DNA from 4 places in the Arthrobacter sp. NPDC092385 genome. Region 2 is predicted to be linked to each of the others. Evidence: riboswitches for the same ligand, from Rfam matches in the RefSeq annotation. Region 2 holds a riboswitch; each other region holds the start of a gene.
What was found. A riboswitch is a leader RNA that binds a small molecule or an ion and turns the genes downstream of it on or off. The one in region 2 is predicted to bind S-adenosylmethionine.

Region 1: it holds a riboswitch for S-adenosylmethionine, as region 2 does, so the genes downstream of both, ACIQCY_RS06910 (bifunctional o-acetylhomoserine/o-acetylserine sulfhydrylase) here and ACIQCY_RS01450 (ABC transporter substrate-binding protein) in region 2, are expected to answer to the same signal.
Region 3: it holds a riboswitch for S-adenosylmethionine, as region 2 does, so the genes downstream of both, ACIQCY_RS13855 (ABC transporter substrate-binding protein) here and ACIQCY_RS01450 (ABC transporter substrate-binding protein) in region 2, are expected to answer to the same signal.
Region 4: it holds a riboswitch for S-adenosylmethionine, as region 2 does, so the genes downstream of both, ACIQCY_RS16730 (ABC transporter substrate-binding protein) here and ACIQCY_RS01450 (ABC transporter substrate-binding protein) in region 2, are expected to answer to the same signal.

Annotation. Positions count from the first base shown of each region.
Region 1 covers NZ_JBIVQL010000004.1:119,238-124,195, forward strand. The annotation lists gene ACIQCY_RS06895 (CPBP family intramembrane glutamic endopeptidase) at 1-716, shown strand, start outside; gene ACIQCY_RS06900 (DUF1540 domain-containing protein) at 859-1,146, shown strand; gene ACIQCY_RS06905 (VOC family protein) at 1,216-1,857, opposite strand; SAM riboswitch class IV at 2,009-2,125, shown strand; gene ACIQCY_RS06910 (bifunctional o-acetylhomoserine/o-acetylserine sulfhydrylase) at 2,207-3,523, shown strand; gene ACIQCY_RS06915 (homoserine O-acetyltransferase) at 3,530-4,672, shown strand; gene ACIQCY_RS06920 (hypothetical protein) at 4,737-4,958, shown strand, end outside.
Region 2 covers NZ_JBIVQL010000001.1:287,977-292,934, forward strand. The annotation lists gene ACIQCY_RS01435 (energy-coupling factor transporter transmembrane component T family protein) at 1-155, shown strand, start outside; gene ACIQCY_RS01440 (amino acid ABC transporter ATP-binding protein) at 195-932, opposite strand; gene ACIQCY_RS01445 (amino acid ABC transporter permease) at 929-1,693, opposite strand; gene ACIQCY_RS01450 (ABC transporter substrate-binding protein) at 1,704-2,618, opposite strand; SAM riboswitch class IV at 2,785-2,902, opposite strand; gene ACIQCY_RS01455 (aminodeoxychorismate lyase) at 3,011-3,889, opposite strand; gene ACIQCY_RS01460 (AsnC family protein) at 3,969-4,184, opposite strand; gene ACIQCY_RS01465 (SDR family NAD(P)-dependent oxidoreductase) at 4,251-4,958, opposite strand, start outside.
Region 3 covers NZ_JBIVQL010000010.1:121,647-126,604, forward strand. The annotation lists gene ACIQCY_RS13845 (ABC transporter permease) at 1-887, opposite strand, end outside; gene ACIQCY_RS13850 (ABC transporter permease) at 914-1,873, opposite strand; gene ACIQCY_RS13855 (ABC transporter substrate-binding protein) at 1,879-3,549, opposite strand; SAM riboswitch class I at 3,648-3,737, opposite strand; gene map (type I methionyl aminopeptidase) at 3,875-4,654, opposite strand; gene ACIQCY_RS13865 (helix-turn-helix domain-containing protein) at 4,721-4,958, shown strand, end outside.
Region 4 covers NZ_JBIVQL010000019.1:13,041-17,998, forward strand. The annotation lists gene ACIQCY_RS16720 (ABC transporter permease) at 1-163, opposite strand, end outside; gene ACIQCY_RS16725 (ABC transporter permease) at 160-1,092, opposite strand; gene ACIQCY_RS16730 (ABC transporter substrate-binding protein) at 1,093-2,754, opposite strand; SAM riboswitch class IV at 2,895-3,022, opposite strand; gene ACIQCY_RS16735 (DUF1349 domain-containing protein) at 3,159-3,755, shown strand; gene ACIQCY_RS16740 (MFS transporter) at 3,855-4,958, shown strand, end outside.

The DNA.
Region 1 (4,958 bases), on a different contig from region 2:
TGCTGATCGTCTTCGGGCTGTCGCTCGGACAGTCCGCCGTGTACTCCGTCGTGAACCTGGCGGAGAAGCTCTCGCGCGGCCCGCTCGCAGGCCAGACCACCACGCTCAACCCGGTGCTCGACGAGCGCCAGTACTTCGACCTCGCGTATCAGCTGCTGAACATCTTCTTCGCGCTGGTACCGGTGGCCCTCGTGCTGTTCCTGCTCAGCGGGCACGGTGTCTCAGCATTCCGCCGGCTCGGCTTCACCTTCGAGAAGCCGCTGCGCACCGTCGGCTTCGGCGTCGGCCTGGCCGCGGTCATCGGTGTCGGCACCCTCGGCGTCTACGCCGGCGGCCGCGCCCTGGGCATCACCACGGCGCTGGTGCCCGCCGCGCTCGACGCCTACTGGTGGAGCATCCCGGTCCTCATCCTCTCGGCCGTCCGGCATGCGGTGCTCGAGGAGGTGATCGTGGTGGGCTACCTGTTTATCCGCCTGCGCGAGCTCGGCTGGTCCACGCCCGCGATCCTGCTCACGAGTTCGCTGGTGAGGGGCAGCTACCACCTCTACCAGGGCTTCGGGCCGTTCATCGGCAACGTGCTGATGGGGCTGCTCTTCGCCTGGTTCTACACGCGCACCCGCAGGGTCATGCCGCTCGTGATCGCCCATGCGCTCATCGACATCACCGGGTTCGTGGGCTTCGCGCTGATCGGACCGGCCATCGGCATCGGCGGATGACGTGCTGGGGCAAGCCTCACCTTTGCTCATTTGCGCACGGTAATCGTGACTAAATTATCGGCCGACCGCGGTGTTACCGTGATCACATTCAGCGGAACGGCGGCTCCGACCGGGGGCCCCACCGGAACCGTCAGGAGGAATCATGAGTGTCGTCACCAGTGTCTCCGAGTGCAGTGTCCACAACTGCTCGTTCAACCATGACGGCTGTACCGCCGTGGCCATCACGGTGTCGGGGAGCGAGGAGCACGCGTCCTGTGCCACCTTCATCGACACCTCCGTCAGCGGCGGCCTGCCCAAGATGCTGGCCCACGTCGGTGCCTGCCAGCGCTCGGAATGCAGCTTCAACCATGACCTGCTGTGCGGTGCTCCTGCCGTCAAGGTGGGACCGGGCGCCGACGCTGCGGACTGCCTCACCTACACCCACGCCTGATCACCACGGCAGCACGAAGAAGGGACCGGACGGTCGTCCGGTCCCTTCTTCGTCCAGTGCCGACGCCGGCTAGATCTCGACGCGGCCGGCTTCGGTCTCGAACGTCACGGACATGATGCCCGGGGTGCCGTTCGGGGCGATCCACTGCACCTGCACGCCGTCGAGCGTCTCCTCGACGGCGGTGCCCAGCCACTCGGTCACGCGCTCCGAGGAGCCGGCGATGGTCAGGCAATCCAGCCTGACGGCCGCCGGGCGGGCCTTCGAGGGGTGGAGGGACTCGGTGCCGTCGTCCCAGCGCAGCAGGTAGGGGACCTGCGGATCCGCGATGAGCCCCTTGATGCCGATCTGCTGCCACGTCAGTTCCTGGCCGTCCGGGAACTTCCGGTTCCCGGGCACCGCGCTGCGGCCGAGGCGCTCCTCGAACGGTCCGAGATCGTCCACGGCCACGCACCAGCCCATCCAGCCGCCGCCCGCCTCGGAGCGCGCACGCACGGCCTGACCGAACGGGGCCTTGTCCGACGCCGGGTGGTTCAGGACCTCCACGACCTCGAGGTACTGGCCGTTGACCAGCGGGAAGATCATGTTGCGGGTGCCGAAGCGTGGGTGCACACCGCCTTTCACCGGCTCCACACCGAGCTTGGCGGAGATCCGGTCGGCCGTGGCGGAAAGTCCATCGGGTTCACAGGCATATGAGACATGGTCCAGGCGCATGCCGACATTTTGGCACTAAGTGATCTGCGTCTCGACTTAGGCTCCCCTTACTGCTGGTCCCGGCCGTCGCGGGTGCCCCGGAGGAGCCGTGCTGCTTCACGGAGGGTCATACGGGTTGCCGGATCCGCCGGGATGGGATTTCATGAAGGCAGGTCATGAGTGCCAGCACGAAGCCCCGGCTTGCTGGCCGGCAACCCTCCAACCGCGGTGGGGTGCCCCGGGTGAAGACCAGGTTCGGCGCTACTTCGGCGCCGTGCAAGCGCGGGCTCCTGCAGGGCCCGGTCTCCTGGAGCGGCGTGCACCGGCCGGAGCATCGGACCTCGGCGGAGCCCCTTGAACAGGGAGCACCATGTCCAACGATTGGTCCTTTGAGACACGCCAGATCCACGCCGGCCAGGTGCCGGACGCCGCCACGGGAGCGCGCGCGCTGCCCATCTACCAGACGTCGTCGTTCGTGTTCCCGAGCGCCGAGAGCGCCGCGAACCGGTTCTCGCTGACCGAGCTCGCGCCCATCTACACCCGCATCGGCAATCCCACGCAGGAAGCGGTGGAGACGCGGATCGCGAGCCTGGAAGGCGGAGTCGGCGCGCTGCTGCTCGCCTCGGGCCAGGCGGCGGAGACCTTCGCGGTCCTCAACATCGCCGAGGCGGGGGACCACATCGTGGCGAGCCCCAGCCTCTACGGCGGCACGTACAACCTCCTCAAGCACACGCTGAAGAAGTTCGGCATCGAGACCACGTTCGTGGAGGACCCGGACAACCTCGAGCAGTGGCGGGAGGCGGTCCGGCCCAACACCAAGCTCTTCTTCGGGGAGGTCGTCTCCAATCCCCGGCAGGACGTCCTCGACATCGAGGGCATCAGCGCCGTCGCCCACGAGCACGGGATCCCCCTGATCGTGGACAACACCCTGTCCACCCCGTACCTGATCCGGCCGATCGAGTGGGGCGCGGACATCGTGGTCCACTCGGCGACCAAGTACCTGGGCGGGCACGGCAACGCCATCGCCGGGGTCATCGTCGATTCGGGCAACTTCGACTTCGCGCAGCATGCCGAACGCTTCCCGGGGTTCAACACGCCCGACGAGAGCTACCATGGGCTCGTCTACGCGCGGGACCTCGGCGTCGGCAGCGCGCTCGGCGCGAACCTCGCGTACATCCTGAAGGCGCGCGTCCAGCTGCTGCGCGATCTCGGCGCCTCCGTCTCCCCGTTCAACGCGTTCCTCATCGCGCAGGGACTGGAGACCCTCAGCCTGCGCGTCGAGCGCCACGTGCAGAACGCCCAGGCCGTCGCCGAGTGGCTCGAGGGGCACGACGACGTCGAGCGCGTCTCCTACGCGGGCCTCGCCTCGAGCCCCTGGTACGAGCGCGGGAGGAAGTACGGACGGAACGGCACGGGCGCGATCGTCAGCTTCGACATCGTCGGGGGACTGGAGGCGGGCAAGCGCTTCGTGGACGGACTCGAACTGCACTCCCACGTCGCGAACGTGGGGGACGTCCGCTCGCTCGTCATCCATCCGGCGTCCACCACGCACAGCCAGCTCGGGGCGGAAGCACAGCTCACCGCCGGAGTGCGCCCGGGCCTCGTCCGCCTGTCGGTGGGCCTGGAGAACATCACCGACATCCTCGCCGACCTCGACGCGGGCTTCCGCGCCGCCAAAGGAGCCTAGCCCTTCGTGACCACCTACCCTCCTGCTCCGCTGTACCCCGGGATCGACGACGCACGCCCTTCGGGGGACGGGCTCCTGCGCATCGCGTCGATCGGTCCGCTGGCCCTGGAGACCGGGGGAGGGCTGCCCGACGTCCAGCTCGCCTTCGAGACCTGGGGCAGGCTGAACCGGGATGCCTCGAACGCCGTGCTCGTGCAGCATGCCCTGACGGGCAGCTCGCACGTGGCACGCGGCGCCTCGGAGGAGGAGGGCTGGTGGGACGCGCTCGTCGGGCCGGGCCGCACGGTGGACACCGACCGCTACTTCGTGGTGTCGATCAACATGCTGGGAGGCTGCTACGGCTCGACGGGGCCGGCGAGCCTCGCTCCGGACGGCACGCCGTGGGGATCGCGCTTCCCCTTCGTCACCATCCGCGATTCCGTGCGGGCCGAGGCCCTGCTCGCCGACCAGCTCGGCATCGGGCAGTGGCACTCGGTCCTCGGCGGGTCCATGGGAGGGGCGCGCGCCCTCGAATGGGCCCTGATGTATCCGCAGCGCGTCCGGCGGTGCGCCGTCATCGCCTGCACTGCCGCCAGCTCGGCCGAACAGATAGCGTTCGCCCAGGCGCAGCTGCAGGCAATCCGGCTCGACCCCGCGTACCGCGGCGGCGACTACTACGACGGCCCGCATCCGGATGTGGGCCTCGGCCTCGCCCGCCGCATCGCGCACATCACCTACCGTTCCGAGCGGGAGCTCGAAGCGCGCTTCGGCCGCGCGGAGCAGGATGCCGAGCAGGCCTTCGGGTCCGTCCTGCCGGCCGATCGCGGCCGCTACCAGGTGGAGAGCTACCTCGACCACCAGGCGGAGAAACTCGTGGACCGGTTCGACGCCAACAGCTACGCCATCCTGACCGAGGCGCTCATGAGCCACGACGCGGCGCGGGACCGGGGGAGCCTGGACGACGCGCTGGGCGCTGCGACGTCGGACTTCTTCATCGCCGCGGTCGACACGGACCGGCTCTACTTCCCCGAGCAGTCCCGGCGGCTCGCGGACGGACTGCCCGGGGAGGTCCCCGTCCACATGATCTCCTCGCCCGTGGGGCACGACGCCTTCCTGACGCAGATCCACCAGCTCGACGACCAGCTCCGCACCGCCTTCTACACGGAGTAGCAGTACGCGGTTGGGTTTCCCCGGACGGGCACCTAGTCTTGGAGCTAAGCCTGCTTAGGAATTCATGGCAGGCACGTCCGGGGCCGACGCCCCGGACTCATCGACGAAAGTTGAAGAGGAGCTGTTCATGGAACTGAGCACCATTGGCTGGAACCAGGAAGCACGCGACAAGATCCTGCTCGACTCCGACCGTGCCCTCCAGGGTGCGGTCCGCGAGGCCGTGGAGACGATGGACGGGAAGTCCCGCGACGAGATCTACGAATTCCTCTTCCAGAAGCTGCAGCCG
Region 2 (4,958 bases):
AGGCGCGCGGATTCGGCGGCGGGACGCGCACGTGGGCGCGGACGAGCACCTTCTCCCCGCTCGACGCCGGTGTCGCCGTCGTCGGGCTCCTGATCGCCGCGGGCGCAGTAACGGCGGCCGTCCTGGCCGGGACCTGGAATTTCATCCTGTCCTGACCGGGGCGGCCGCCGTGTCGGCGCTGGTGCAGCGGGCTCCTACAGCACGTCCGCGAGGAAGGACCGCAGGCGCGGGGTCTGCGCGTCGTCGAAGATCGCGGCCGGCGGACCGGATTCCACGACCACGCCGCCGTCCATGAACGTCACGGTGTCGGAGACGTTGCGAGAGAAACCCATCTCGTGGGTCACGACGACCATGGTCATGCCCGCCGAGGCCAGATCCGCCATGAGGGCGAGGACGCCCTTGACGAGCTCGGGGTCCAGGGCGGACGTCGCCTCGTCGAAGAACATGACCTCGGGGTCCATCGCCAGCGCCCGGGCGATCGCGACGCGCTGCTGCTGGCCGCCCGAGAGGTTGCCGGGCCGCACATCGGCCTTGTGCTTCAGTCCCACCAGGTCCAGCTGCGCCAGCGCCTTCTCCCGGGCCTCGTCCGCGGACATCTTCCGGAGCTTGCGCAGCGCCAGGGACACGTTGTCCACCACGGTCTTGTGGGGGAAGAGGTTGAACTGCTGGAACACCATGCCGATGCGGCGGCGCAGCTCGTCCGGGTTGTCCTTCAGCACGGACCGGCCGTCGAGCAGGATGTCTCCCCTGTCCGGTTCGATCAGCCGGTTGAGGACACGCAGGAGCGTGGACTTGCCGGATCCGGACGGGCCGATGACCGACGCCGTCGTGCCCTGCTCCACGTGCAGGTCGATGCCGCGGAGCACGTGGTTGGTCCCGAAGGACAGGTGGAGGTCCCTGCCGGTCAGGGTTCCCGATTCGATGGTCTTCACGCCTTGGCTCCTTCGCCGATCTTCGCGGCCAGTTCGTCCGGTTCCGGCTTCTCCCTCTTGCCCGTCCGCAACTTGTTGTCGATGTAGTTGACCAGGTGGGTCAGCGGGATCGTGAGGCACAGGTACAGGACGGCGGAGGCGATGAGCGGCGAGAGGTTGCCCGTGTTGCTGGCCGCATCGTTGCCGATCCGGAACAGTTCACGCTCGCTGGTCAGCAGCCCGAGGAAGTAGATGAGCGAGGATTCCTTGATCAGCGCGATGAACTGGTTCACCAGGGCGGGCAGCACGCGCCGCACGCCCTGGGGAACCACCACGAGCTGCATCGACGAGCGGTAGCTGAAGCCCAGGGCGCGCGAGGCCTCCAGCTGTCCCTTCTCCACGCTCTGGATACCGGAGCGGAAGATCTCGCCGATGTAGGCCGCCGCCATGAGCGACAGCGCGAGGATCCCCATGGGGAACGGGCTCGTGCTGCCGGTGGCCTCGCGGTAGATCGGGCTGAGTCCGATGCCGATGAGCAGGATGATCACGACGGCGGGCACCCCACGGAAGATGTCCGTGTAGATGCGCGCCGCCCAGCGGAGCAGCCGGTTGCGGGAGATCCCCATGATCGCGAGGACCATGCCGAGGACCGTCCCGATGACGCCGGACGCGATCGCGAGGATCAGGGTGTTCCGCAGGCCGACCGCGAGGAGCTCCGGCAGGACGGCGGCCATCGCCTCCCAGTCGAAGAAGGTCTGCGCGAGCTGTTCAAGGGCATTCATGGAGGGTCGGCTACTTTACTTCCACGGCTTTGCTGCCGGGCTTCCAGTCGGTCGGCATCTCGCGGTCCGGGTACCACTCCTTGGTGAGCTCGGACCACGTGCCGTCCTCGACCACGGCGTCGAGGCCCGCGTTCAGGGCGTCGATCAGGGGCTGGTTCTCGCTGTTCACGGCATAGGCGGTGAAGTTCTCCGTGTTGATGATGGTCTCGGCGATCGTGGTGTCGTCGCCCTCCTTCACCTGGCCGGTGGCCTGCTGGGACGGCGCGACCCACGCGTCCACCTGGCCGTTCTTCACGTTGGCGTACACGGTGTTGTAGTCGGCGAAGCGCACGGGCTCGAGGCCCAGGGTGTTGGTGACGTAGTCGTCCTGCACGGTGCCCTGCACCACGCCGATCCGGGTGCTCTCGGACAGCGAGTCGAAGCCCGTGACCGGAGAGCCGTTCTTGGCGACGACGGCCATGTAGCCGAAGTCGTAGCCGTTGGTGAAGCCGACGTTCTCGCGGCGGGCCTCGGTGGTGGAGATCGAGGAGGATCCGACGTCGAACTGCTTGTTCTGCACCTGCGCCAGCAGCGCCGAGAAGTCGGTGGAGGCGAACTCGACCTCGAGGCCGAGCTTGTCGCCGATGGCGCGCAGCAACTCGTTGTCGTAGCCCGTGAAGACGCCGTTCTCGATGAAGATGTTCGGAGGCGCATCCGAGAGGGTGCCGACGCGCAGCGTGCCCTCGGTGATGAGTCCGAGCTTCGAGGTGTCGATCCCGTCGATCGGCGTGGTGTCCTCGGTGGTGTACTTGTCCAGCGTCTGCTGGTCGCTGCCGGCCAGGGCGTCGGTGGTCTCGGTGGGCTCGCTGCTGGAGCTGCCGCAGGAGACGGTCAGGGCGAGGAGGGGTACGGCGAGTGCCGTGAGGACCTTACGGGAGATGTTCATGGTTTCCTTCGATGCCGGCCCGGGTTCCGGGCGCACAGGGTGAGGGGTTTTCGGAGGTGCCGGTCGACGGCACGGAAGGAGGCTGCTTGCTGCTGGGTGACACGCTCGCTGTTCTGGGCTGTGCGCGTTGTGATGTGGCTACCCGGCGATCCCGGGACGCCGCACGACGCCGTACTTGCCAACCGGGGGACTGGTCCCGGCGGCCGAATCTTCACCTGGAGCACCCCACTACGGGAGAGGGTTGCTGTCCAGCCGGCCAGGGCCGAGGGCTGGAACTCTTGATTTCAAGAAAAACGCTAGGGCAGGGTGAAGGGCCCGGTCAAAACGACAGCGGGCGGAAATCGGCGTTTGACGCGGTAAACGGGCCTCTACACGGCCGTTTGTGGTGGAGATTACACGAATCGGTCCACGAGCTCGGTGAGTTCGGCGGTGAGCGCGGCCGACGTACGCAGGTCCTGGCCGTCGAGCGAGAGGACGGGCGCGAGGAGCCGGATGCTCGAGATCAGCCAGACGGCGTCGGCGTCGAGCAGGTGGTGCGGTTCGAGCGGACCGTAGCCGAGCTCCCACCCCTGCTCCTTCGCCGCTGCGAAGAGAGCGCTCTGGGACGTGCCCGCCAGGATGCCGCTCTCCAACTGCGGTGTGAGGAGCGTCTTCTGCCCGTCACGGTCGTAGGCGAGGAGCACGGTGGACGTCGGTCCTTCCAGGACCTTGCCGTCGGAGGACGTGAAGATGACGTCGTCCGCGCCGTGCGCCTTCGCATGGCGGATGGCCGCCATGTTCACCGCGTAGGAGAGGGTCTTGGCACCCATGAGCAGCCACGGCGCACGTTGTGCCACGGTGCTGTCGTACCCGCGCTCGAGGAACAGGACCTTCAGGCCGGCGTCGCGCTGTGCCAGGGTCGACGCCGGAACGGGCGCCACCTGCACCCAGGCCGTGGCGCGGCCCGCGTCCTCCACCCCACGCGTGGCGATCAGCTTCACGACGGCGTGGCCGTGGTCCGGCTCGGCCGCCGCGAACTCCCGCAGGCCGGTGCGGATGGCGCGGCTCCAGGCCTCCGCCCCGGGCACCACCAGGTCGAGGGCGGCGGCCGACGACGCGAGCCGCGCGAGGTGCGCCTGCTCCTTCCGGGGAGTTCCGCCGACGGCCAGCAGCGATTCGAAGATGCCGTCCCCGCGCGTGGCGCCGAGGTCGGTGGCCATCAGTTGCGGCTGCGAGGCGTCGACGACCTTGCCGTCGTCGTGGGCCGGGTCGAGGAACACGAGAACAGTCATGGCACCAGCGTATCCGCTGCCATTCCTCGGGCCGGGCCGGGCGACGACGGTACGCCCACGGTCAGGCGCAAACGTCGAGCTACCGTTTGCCGTACTTCCGGTGCACCGCCTGCTTGCTCACCCCGAGGCTCTGGGCGATGGCCTCCCATGACAGTCCTGCCTGGCGGGCATTGCGGACGAGGCCCGCTTCTGCACGCCCTACCTCCCGCTGGAGTTCGGCGACTGCCTGCAGTGCTTCGCTGGGCCCTCTGCCGTCCATCGATCCGACGAGTGTTCTCATCCTCTCCACCTCCATGCGTCAACATTAGTTGACAACGCGGCGGTGGACAAGGGCCGTGCTGCCCCGCCGCGGCGGCCTGTCCTAGACGGCCGACCAGCCGCCGTCGGAGGGCAGGATGGCGCCGTTGATGTTCACGCCGTCGTCGCTCAGCAGGAAGGTGATGGTTGCCGCGAGGTGGGCGGGATCGGCGATGCTCGGGATGTTGACCCGGGCCGCCTCGAGCCGCGCCGACCCGAAGGCCGACGGCGTGCCCGGCATCGGGATGCCGGTGGCGACTCCGCCCGGCGCGACCGCGTTGATGCGCACGCCATCCTTCGCGTACATGAACGCTGCGCTGCGGGTGATGCCCACCACCGCGTGCTTGGACGCCGTGTAAGCGACGCCGGATGCCGATCCTCGAAGCCCTGCTTCGGACGCCACGTTGACGATCGACCCGCGACCGGCGTCGAGCATGACGGGCAGCACGGCCCGGGTGAGCCGCATGAGTCCTTCGACGTTGACGGCGAAGACGCGCGACCACATGGCGTCCGAGACCTCGTGGAGCGGGCTGAAGTCGTCGTTGATGCCGGCCACGTTGGCCAGTGCGTCGATGCGTCCCTCGGTGCCGGCGATGATGCGCGCCACGGCCTCGGCGTCGGTGAGGTCGGCCGCGATCGGCACCACCTGGTAGTCGTCCAGGGACGCGGTGAGGTCCTCGATGCGATCCGCGGCGATGTCGACGGCGATCACCCGGCCGCCCTCACGGGCCACGCGTGAGGCCGTGGCGCGGCCGATGCCCGATCCTGCCCC
Region 3 (4,958 bases), on a different contig from region 2:
AGGATCACGGCGAGCACGATGACGACGCCGGGCAGGGAGGTCAGCCACCAGGCGCTGCCGAGGTACTGGCGTCCCTCAGCGATCAGCAGCCCCCATTCCGGCGTCGGCGGGGGAGCGCCGAACCCCAGGAAGCCGAGTCCGGAGATGGCGAGGATGGCCGCCCCGAGGTCGACGGCGAGCAGCGCCAGCACGGGCCCGCTCGCGTTGGGCAGGAGGTGGCGGCGCACCACGGACCAGTAGGTGCCGCCATTGAGGAAGGACGCCTCCACGAAGTCGAGGTTCCGCACGCGGAGTACTTCGGACCGCACGACGCGAGCGAAGGAGGCGATGGAGGCGATACCGACACCGACCCCCAGCGAGACGGGCCCCGGGCTGAACGCCGTGACGATGATCAGCGAGATGAGGAACCCCGGCACCGCGAGCAGCACGTCGACCAGGCGCATCGCGACCGCATCGGTGGCACGGCCGGCGGTCGCGGCGGCGAGTCCTATCGCGGTTCCGGCGACCAGGCCGATCAGCACGGCGAGGCCTGCGGTCAGGAGCGTCTGCCGGGTCCCGTGGACGACGCGGGCGAACACGTCGCGGCCGAGGTGGTCCGTCCCGAAGGGATGTGCTGCGCTCGGAGCCTGGAAGTTGTCGCTGGGAACGCCGTCGAGCGGACTGAACTCCGTGAACCACCCGGGCACCAGTGCCCAGCCGAGAATCACGATCAGCGGGAGGGCCGTCAACCAGAGGTACGGGTTCCCTGTCCGGCGGCGACGTCGGCGGGCGGGCCGCACGGTCTGTTCCTGGGGACCGCCCGCTGCGGGGAGGAGTTCATGAGCGGCGGGAGCCGTCGTCGTTCCGGGCGTGGGAACCGCCGGCGGAGCATCACTGGTGGAAGGCATGGAGGGATCTCAATCCTGTCGGGGGATCAGGCAGCCAGGGCGCGAGGGGCGCCCTGGCCGCCGCTCTTGAGGATGCGGGGATCGAGCAGCGGGTACAGCAGGTCGACCACGAGGTTGACCGACACGAACACGGTCGCCGTCAGGAGGACGAGTCCCTGGACCAGCGGAACGTCCTGGGTGGTGACGGCCTGCAGGACGACCGAGCCGAGGCCCGACCGTGCGAACACCGTCTCGGTGATGACCGAGCCGGCGAACAGCGTCCCGACTGTGATGCCGGTGATCGTCAGCGCCGGGCCCGCGGCGTTCTTCAGTCCGTGCCGGAAGAAGATCCAGGACCGGGAGGCCCCTTTCGCCCGGAGCACGTCGATGAAGGGCTGCTCATAGACGTGGTTGATGCTCTTGAGCAGGACCTGGGCCATGGGCGCCGAGACGACGACGGCGAGGACGAGCACGGGGACCGCGAGTGACAGGAAGGAGCCGTCCGGGAACAGGGACATGACTCCCCACCGGATGGAGAGCAGTTCGAGCAGGACCAGCCCGAGCCAGAACACCGGGATGGCGGAGAACAGCGGAGGCAGGTTCACCAGGAAGCGCTGCAGGGCGGCGGCCCTGGTGAGGGTCGCCGCGGCGACGAGCGTGACGGCGATGGCCACGGCGGTGACGAACGCCGAGCTCGCCAACAGGACGGTGGACCCGGCCACCCCGCTGATCCGGTCCCTCACGGACTCGCCGGATGCCAGCGAATAGCCGAAATCCCCGCTGAGCAGCCCGAGCAGCTGGTGCACATACTGCACCGGCAGCGGCTGGTCATACCCGTACTGGCTCTTCATGGTGTCGATCGCGGCCTGGTCGACCGCCGAGTCCACCGTCAGGAAGATCGTGACCGGATCGCTGGGAAGGAGCTGCACTGCGAGGAACACGAGGGTGTAGGCGAGCCAGACGACGAGGAGCGCCTGGCCCGCCCGCTGCGCGAGGTAGCGTGCCACCGGTGCTAGCCGCCCGTTTTCCAGGCGCCCTGGAACACGGGAGCCGTGCCGGAGGTGAAGTCGACATGGGTGTCGCGGTGCGCACCGTACACCTGGACCTCGTCCCACAGCACCAGCGAGTAGGCCTTGTCCACCACCAGTGCCTGCTGCTCCTGGGCCAGCAGGTCGTCCCGCTCGGCGCCGGGAGCGGCGGCACGCTCGGCGGCGAAGAGCGTATTGAGGGCCGGATCGCTGGTGTGGGTCATGGTGTTGTTCGCGGGTTCGAAGATCGGTCCGAGGCCGCCGTAGATGAACTGGCGGGTGCCGAAGAACTCGACCTGCGGATCAGGCATCGCCGTCGCCAGGAAGGTGTTGTCTCCGGCACGGTTGTTGAGCTTGACGCCGATCTCGCGCCACTGCTGCTCGATCAGTTCGAAGGCCGGCTTGATGACGACGGAGTTGTTGGAGCTGGTGACCGTGACCTCGAGCTTCACGCCGTCCTTCTCGCGGATGCCGTCCGCGCCCACCGTCCAGCCCGCGTCGTCGAGCAGCTTCTTCGACTCCTCCGGCTGGTATTTGAGCTCCTCGGAGAGGTCGACGAAGCCCGGGGCCTTGTGGTTCAGCACGGAGGCGGAGAGTACGTAGCTGTCGGACAGGACGGTGTCCTTGATGCTGTGGCGGTCGATGCCGATCTGCAGCGCCCGCCGCACGTCCTCATCGGCGAGCTTGCCGCTGCCGACGCGGACCGCAGCCATGTTGGCGGTGAGGTCCACCCCTTCGGCGGGCAGGACCTGGTTGCCACTTCCTGCCAGGGCCTTCTCATCGAGGGGCTGCAGGCCGCGTACCAGGTCGACCTGGCCGGACTGGACGGCGCCGGCGCGGTGCGCCACCTCGGGGAGGTACTTGACGACGACCTTGTCCAGGTAGGCATCCCCCTGGTTCTCGGCGGTCTCCGGCGCCCACGCGTAGTCCGACCGCTTGGCGAGGACCACCTCTTCGTCCGGCTTCTCGGATTCGAACACGAAGGGACCGGATCCCGAGATCTTCGCGATCGCGGACTGTCCGGCCGCGTCGAGCTTCAGGGTCTCGGGGGAGACCAGTCCCGCGGTGACCGAGGACGTCGCCCTCAGGAAGTTCGAGTTGGGCGAGGCCAGGGTCACCTTCACCTGGTCCTCCCCGACGACCTCCGCCGACTGGTAGCCGGCGAAGTCGACGTTCGGCTGGATCTGGGCGTTCGGCACGCCGAGGCCGAGGGCATCGAGGTTGAGTTTGACCGCGGCGGCGTCCAGGGGGCTTCCGTCGCTGAACGTCACACCGGGGCGGATCGTGAAGGTGAACTGCGTCGCATCCGCACTGCTGGTGAACTCCGAGGCGATCCACGGAACGACCTCGCCCTGCTCGGCGTCGAAGTAGGTCAGCCTGTCCAGCACGCTGTTGAGCACGTTGGACTTCTCGTAGAAGCGGGCTGCCTGGGTCTGCCAGTTGTTGATGGGTGTCACCTCGGCGTAGACCAGCGTGCCCCCTTCGACCGGTTCTCCCGAGCCGGAGTCCTGGCCTGCGCTGGTGTCGGCCGTCGAGCCGCACGCGGTGAGTGCGAGTGCCGCGAGGCCCAGGACGGCGGTGATGCGCCAGGACCGTCGCGGTGGGGTGGGGAGCTGCGACTCTCGGTCGTAGCGGGAAACGGTGGGGGAAGTCATGCCGGTCCTCTCAGTCGTGATCGAGGGCCCTTCGTTCATGCACGCCGGAGTCCGGACCGCCTGAAGTGCGGTCGGAACCAACGGGGGGAACGAGGTCTTCTCCATCGGTCCTGGCAGTAGCACCGGCCCCGGAGGGGTGGTTGCTGCGGCTTCAACGAGCCAGGTCTCTCAGCCGCTCTGGATGGTGTGTCTGTCCCGGGGAGCGAACCCTGCGGACTATCGCATGTAATCGCAGATCAGCCGGGCGATCAAGATCCGCAGGACATCAGGCGACATATTCGGTCATCCGCCGTAACAGGAGGAATGCTGTGGCGGACGCGCTCCCTCAGCGGGCCGAGGCCGGCAGGGTGAGGATCTCGGCGCCGGACTCGGTGATGGCGATGGTGTGCTCGCTGTGCGCCGTCCGGCAGCCGGTGGCGCTTCGGAGCGTCCAGCCGTCGGGGTCCGTGATGAGTTCGGCGGTGTCGGCCATGATCCACGGCTCCAGGGCGAGCATCAGCCCCGGGCGCAGGACGAAGCCCCTGCCCGGGCGGCCGGTATTCGCGATGTGCGGGTCCTGGTGCATCGTGGAGCCGATGCCGTGGCCCCCGAACTGGGTGTTGATCGGGTAGCCTGCCTCGCCGAGCACGGATCCGATGGCATGGGAGATGTCCCCGATCCGCGCACCCGGTCCGGCGACCGCTATCCCCGCAGCCAGTGCTCGTTCTGTGGTGCTGATCATCGCGACGCTCTCCGGAGGCGCGGAGTCGCCGATGATGAAGCTGATGGCGGAGTCCGCCGCGACCCCGCCCTTGATGACGGCGATGTCGAGTGTCAGCAGGTCGCCGTCGGCGAGCGCGTAGTCGTGCGGCAGTCCGTGGAGGACGGCGTCGTTCACGGAGGTGCAGATGTAGTGGCCGAACGGCCCGCGCCCGAAGGAGGGCGCGTAATCGACGTAGCAGGACTGCGCTCCGGCCTCGAGGATCATCGCCTGGGCCCAGCGGTCGATGTCGAGGAGGTTCGTGCCGACGGTGCTCCGGCTCCTGACGCTCTGCAGGATGTCGGCGACCAGCGCACCCGTCACTTTCGCCCGGTCCAGCTCGGTGCGGTTGAGGATCTCGATCATGGGGTGCCTTCCACCGTGGACCAATAACTATCCCGGCCATATTATCCCGGTACTAGAATCGGGGCCATGGTCAGATTGCCGCTCACATCCGCCGAGGTCGAGCGCGGGCAGCGCCTCGGGGCCCTGCTCCGTCGGGCCAGGGGGGAGCGTTCCATGCTCGAGACCGCGCTCGACGCCGGTGTCTCCCCGGAGACCCTGCGCAAGATCGAGTCGGGCCGCGTCGCCACCCCTGCCTTTCCCACCATCGCCGCCGTCGCCGACGTCCTCGGCCTGTCGCTCGACGAGTTGTGGGCCGAGGTCAGCC
Region 4 (4,958 bases), on a different contig from region 2:
ACAGGAGGAAGGCGGAGGCCAGCAGGATGCCCGGGCGGATGCGGAGCCGGCGTCGTGCCCGCGGTGTCCGGCCTGGCGTGCCCGCCGGTGACACCGGGGGACCGCCCAGGGGGGTGGCGAGGGTTGCGACGGCGGGTGGGGCGGTGCGGGAGGCGATGCTCATGCTGTCACCACTTTCGGATCGATGAGCGTGTAGAGGAGGTCGATCACCAGGTTGACGACCACGTAGACCGCGGCCGAGAGGAGCACGATCCCGATGATGACGGGCAGGTCCTTGTTGTAGACCGAGGCCAGCGTGAGCGAACCGATGCCCTGCCGGCTGAAGAGGGTCTCGACGACGACCGACCCGCCGAGGAGCGCCGCGACGACGAAGCCCGACATGGTCATGACGGGGATGGCGGCGTGCCGCAGCGCATGGCGGATCCGCACCGGGAGGTCCCGCATGCCGCGGGACCGTGCCGTCAGGATGAACGGCTGCTCCAGGACGTCCTCGAGTTCGTTCCGCAGGACCTGGGACAGGGTCCCGAAGATCGCGAGGGCGAGCGTGAGTGCCGGGAGGACCAGGGCCGCCGTCCCCTGGTTGCCGCCGATGGGGAACCATCGGAGCGTGAAGGAGAAGACGATCAGCAGGGCGAAGCCGATGATGAAGGTCGGCGTCGCCGCGAACACCACCTCGATACCGGAGACGATCGACCGGATCCAGTTCGCACGCTGCGCCGAGAGGACGGCGACCGCGAAGGTCAGGGGCAGGGCGATTCCGACGGCGGCGCCTGCGAGCGCCGCCGTCGCACCGATCTGCTGGCCGATGGCTTCCGTCACCGGCAGGCGCAGGCGGTAGGACTGCCCCAGGTCCCCCTGCAGCAGGTTCCCGAGATAGCTGCCGTACTGGACGATGAACGGCTGGTCGAGCAGGTAGTCGGCGCGGACCTGCGCCAGGGTCTCGGCGGTGGGCCGTGCGTCGGGACCGCCGAGGATCAGCAGGGCGGTGTCACCCGGGATCAGGTAGACCGCGAGGAACGTCAGCGTGGCGGCGCCCCAGAGGACCCCGATCCCGACGGCCAGGCGTGTGAGGATGCGCCGGAGGACGGCCACCTACTCCGCCTTCCAGGCGTAGGTCAGCACGGGCACGGGGTGGGAGGTGTCCACCGCGACGTCCTGGACGGTGTTGGCGTAGGCGAACTGGCTCGGGTTCTCGTAGAGCGGGACGCCCGGGACGATCTCGAGCAGCCGGTGCTGGGCCTTGGAGTAGGCCTCGGCCGCCTCGGGGCCGTCACTGGCTTCACGGGCCGTCAGGAGCAGTTCGTCCAGGGCCGGATCGTCGACGTAGGACGAGTTCTGCCCGATCCGCTCCCCGGTGATCTCCGAGGAGTGGTACCGGATGAAGAGGACGTCGGTCGTGTTCGTGTGCCATACGCCCGCCAGCGCGTCGTAGTCCCCGGCGTAGCGCCGCTCGGTGAGCTGGGCCTGCGGGAGCTGGATGATCTGGAGGTCGAAGCCGGCCTTCCTGGCTTCTCCCTGCAGCTGGACCAGCAGGGGGCTCGGCGTCGAACTCTCCACCGCCGGCACCTCGACCACGAGGCGCTGACCGTCCTTGGTACGGAACCCCTCGCTGTCACGCGTGGACCAGCCGGCGTCGTCCAGCAGCTTGTTCGCCCGCTCGGGATCGTAGGTGAGCGTTCCCTCGACCGAAGGGTCGTAGTACTTGCTCTCCTTCGACAGGAAGCTGTCGATCGGGGTGTAGGTGTCGAAGCCGAGGCTGTCGGTGACGGCCTTCGTGTCCACGGACGCGGCGAATGCCTGGCGGACCGCGAGATCGTTGAAGGGTGCGCGGTTGAGGTTGAAGCTCAGGACGTACGGGCTGCCCGTCCGTGGCAGGTTCTCGTACGTGAAGTTCGAATCCGCCTGGACCGCGGATGCGTTCTGCGGTGCGAGGTTCTCGGTGAGGTCGTACTGGCCCGAGACGAGCGACTGGTGCCGGATGACCGGCTCGCTGACCAGGGTGACCTCCACGCCGTCGAGGTGTGCCTCGCCGTCGCCCTCGAGCCACTCCGGCGCCCAGTCGTAGCCGGCGCGCTTGGTGTAGCTGATGCTCTGGCCGGGCTTGTAGTCCGCGACCGTGAACGGCCCGGTGCCGATCGGGTTCTGGCAGAGCGTCTCGGGGGCTTCGGTGATCGCCTTGCCCGAGTTCATGCCGAGCCACGACTGCGCCAGGGTGTAGAGGAAGGGCGTGTAGGGGTACTCGAGGTGGGCTTCGAAGGTGTACTCGTCGATGACGGTGCCGTCCACGTACGGGGCGATGTACGCAGCCGCGAGGGGGGACTTCGTGGCCGGATCCCGCATGTGCTCCAGGTTCTGGCCCAGCACCTCGGCGTTCCAGGGCGAGCCGTCACTGAAGGTCACTCCCTCCTTGAGGTGGAACGTGTAGGTCTTGCCGTCCTCCGAGATGTCCCAGGATTCAGCGAGGTAGGGAGCGATCTCCCCGTTCTCGTCGAGCGTCACGATGTTGTCGTAGATCAGCCGGCCGAGGAATTGCTGCTGTGTGGCAGAGATCCCGTGGCCGTCGAGGCAGCCGGGTTCGGCCGAGATCGACACGTTCAGGATGCCGCCGTCCACCGGCTCGTCACCGGCCACCGAGGAGGGACCGGCCGGACCGGCGCAGCCGCTGACAAGGGACACCAGGGCGACGGCCGACAATGCGGTGAAGCTGCGGAATCGGCGGCGATCTCGGGCAGGACGAATTACGGATGCATTCATGGAGAATTCCTTGGAAGGGGTCCGGCACCGCGCACAGCGGAATTCACCGGAAAAGGGGATGAAGAGCAACAGGATGCGCAGGACGCGCAGGGTCTGCTAGGGGAGGGGGAGGGCGCTACAACTCACGGGGAGTGCCTTTCGAAGTGCTCTTGCCCGCGCCGGACCAGCACGAAGTGCCAAGGCGGAGGCCGCTTCGTCATCCGAACCACCCAGGAACATGGGGTTGGTGCGCGGCCTAGTCGGAGCTTGGCGGCCGCATCTCTTGAAGCTGAATTCACTATAGGCAGAGAATCCGGCAGTCGCGCCAATAAGAAGTAATATGACCGGGTATTGCGATATCGCCCCATCAGGCAGCGGATCCGATGCCGAACAGGGATCCCGCCTTCCGCTCAGAAAGGCATTCGATGATCGCTGCCCGTACCCCGGCTTCGCCCTGGACCACCGGCTCCTGGCGTAACCCGCCGGAGGACGCCGTGGTGGAAGGCGGCCACCTGCGCGTGACGGCCGTGGAGGGAAGCGACGCCTGGCGGCGGACGTCGTACGGTTTCGTCCACGACAGCGCTCACGCCCTGCTGGCACCCTTCCCCCAGGACACCGCTCTCGACGTCTCGTTCCTGCTCGACTACCGGGAGCAGTTCGACCAGGCCGGCATCTACCTGCACAGCAGTGCGGAGCACTGGATCAAGGCCGGAGTGGAGGTGTCCGACGGCGTTCCCCAGGTGGGTGCCGTGGTGACTGATCGTGTATCCGACTGGTCGGTCGCCCCGGTGCCCGAGTGGGGTGGGCAGGAGGTGACGGTGCGCATGAGCAGGAGCGGCGATGCCGTCACGATCCGCGCTCGCAGGTCAGGGGAGGCGTTCCGCCTCGTCCGCGTCGTGCCACTCGAACCCGGCCTGGAGGTCTCGGCGGGGCCGTATTGCTGCTCGCCCACGCGAGCGGGCCTGACAGTGACCTTCACCGGCTGGGCACAGGGGGAAGCGGACGCTGCGCTGCACGGGTAGGGGAGTCGCTGCCGCCGCCGGCCTGTGCATCAGCCGATGACGACGGCGCCGTCGTCATCGATCCGCCAGGTGGGCAGTCGCTCGGACGAACGAGTCAGGATGAGGTGGTTTTCCATGGAGCTCTCGGCGGGCGGCCGGACAGGCCTGGCCGGAGCGGCGGTGGTCGGGGTCGCCTTCGGGATGGCCCGCTACGCCTACGGCCTGACGCTGCCCGGCATCCGGCAGGACCTGGGGCTCTCCGAGCTGGTGCTCGGCCTCATCGCCAGTGCGACGTTCGCAGGCTACCTGGCCGGCCTGCTGCTCGCCGGGCCGCTGGCTGCTCGCCGCGGTTCGCGCGCTCCGACAACTGTGGGTGGAGCATGTGGCGCCCTGGGAGCGGTGCTCGTGACACTTGCGCAGTCCCCGTGGCTGCTCGCGGCCGGTGTCGTCCTGGCCGGCAGCGCGGGGGGCTGGGTCTGGGCGCCCTACTCCGACATCGTGACCCGTGCGGTGCCCCTGCAACACCGGTCACGGACGTTGGCGATCATCACGACCGGCACCGGCGGTGGACTGGTTCTCCTGGGTGGCCTGGCCGTCCTTGCAGCACTGGGCTCATGGCGCCTGGTCTGGGCCGGTATCGCTCTTGCCGCGGTGGCAGCCGCGATCCTGAACCTCCGCCTCGTGTCGCCGACCCGTCCGGATCCGCGCCCGGACGGACCGCACGGTGTCTCCTCACTGGCGAAGGCGCTGCGGGTACCCGCCGCCTACTCCGTCGTCTACTTCGCCGTCGTCGTCATCTACTTCACCTACGCAGCGGACACCCTGGCCAGCGGCGACCTCCCCGCTCTTGCCGTCCCGGCACTCTACGCAGCTATCGGCCTCACCGGCGCGGCGGGCCTGGCGACCGAAGCCGCAGTGCAGCGGATGGGCGCCTCGCGGGTCGCCGCCCTCTGCCTCGTCACGGTCGCTGCAGCACTGGCACTCCTCGGCCTGGCCAGTGACTCCCTGACCGCGACGGCAGTCTCAGCGTGCATCTTCGGTGTCGGATACATGGCAGGATCGGCGGTCCTCGCCGTCTGGACCGCCGAGCTGGTGCCCGACCGCGCAGGCGCAGCATTCACGGCCTGCCTTGTCGTCGGAGCCATCAGTTCGGTCGCAGCGCCGGCCCTTGCCGGCGCCGTGATCCCCGGCCTGGGCCTCGGACCCCTGCTCGTCCTGACCGCC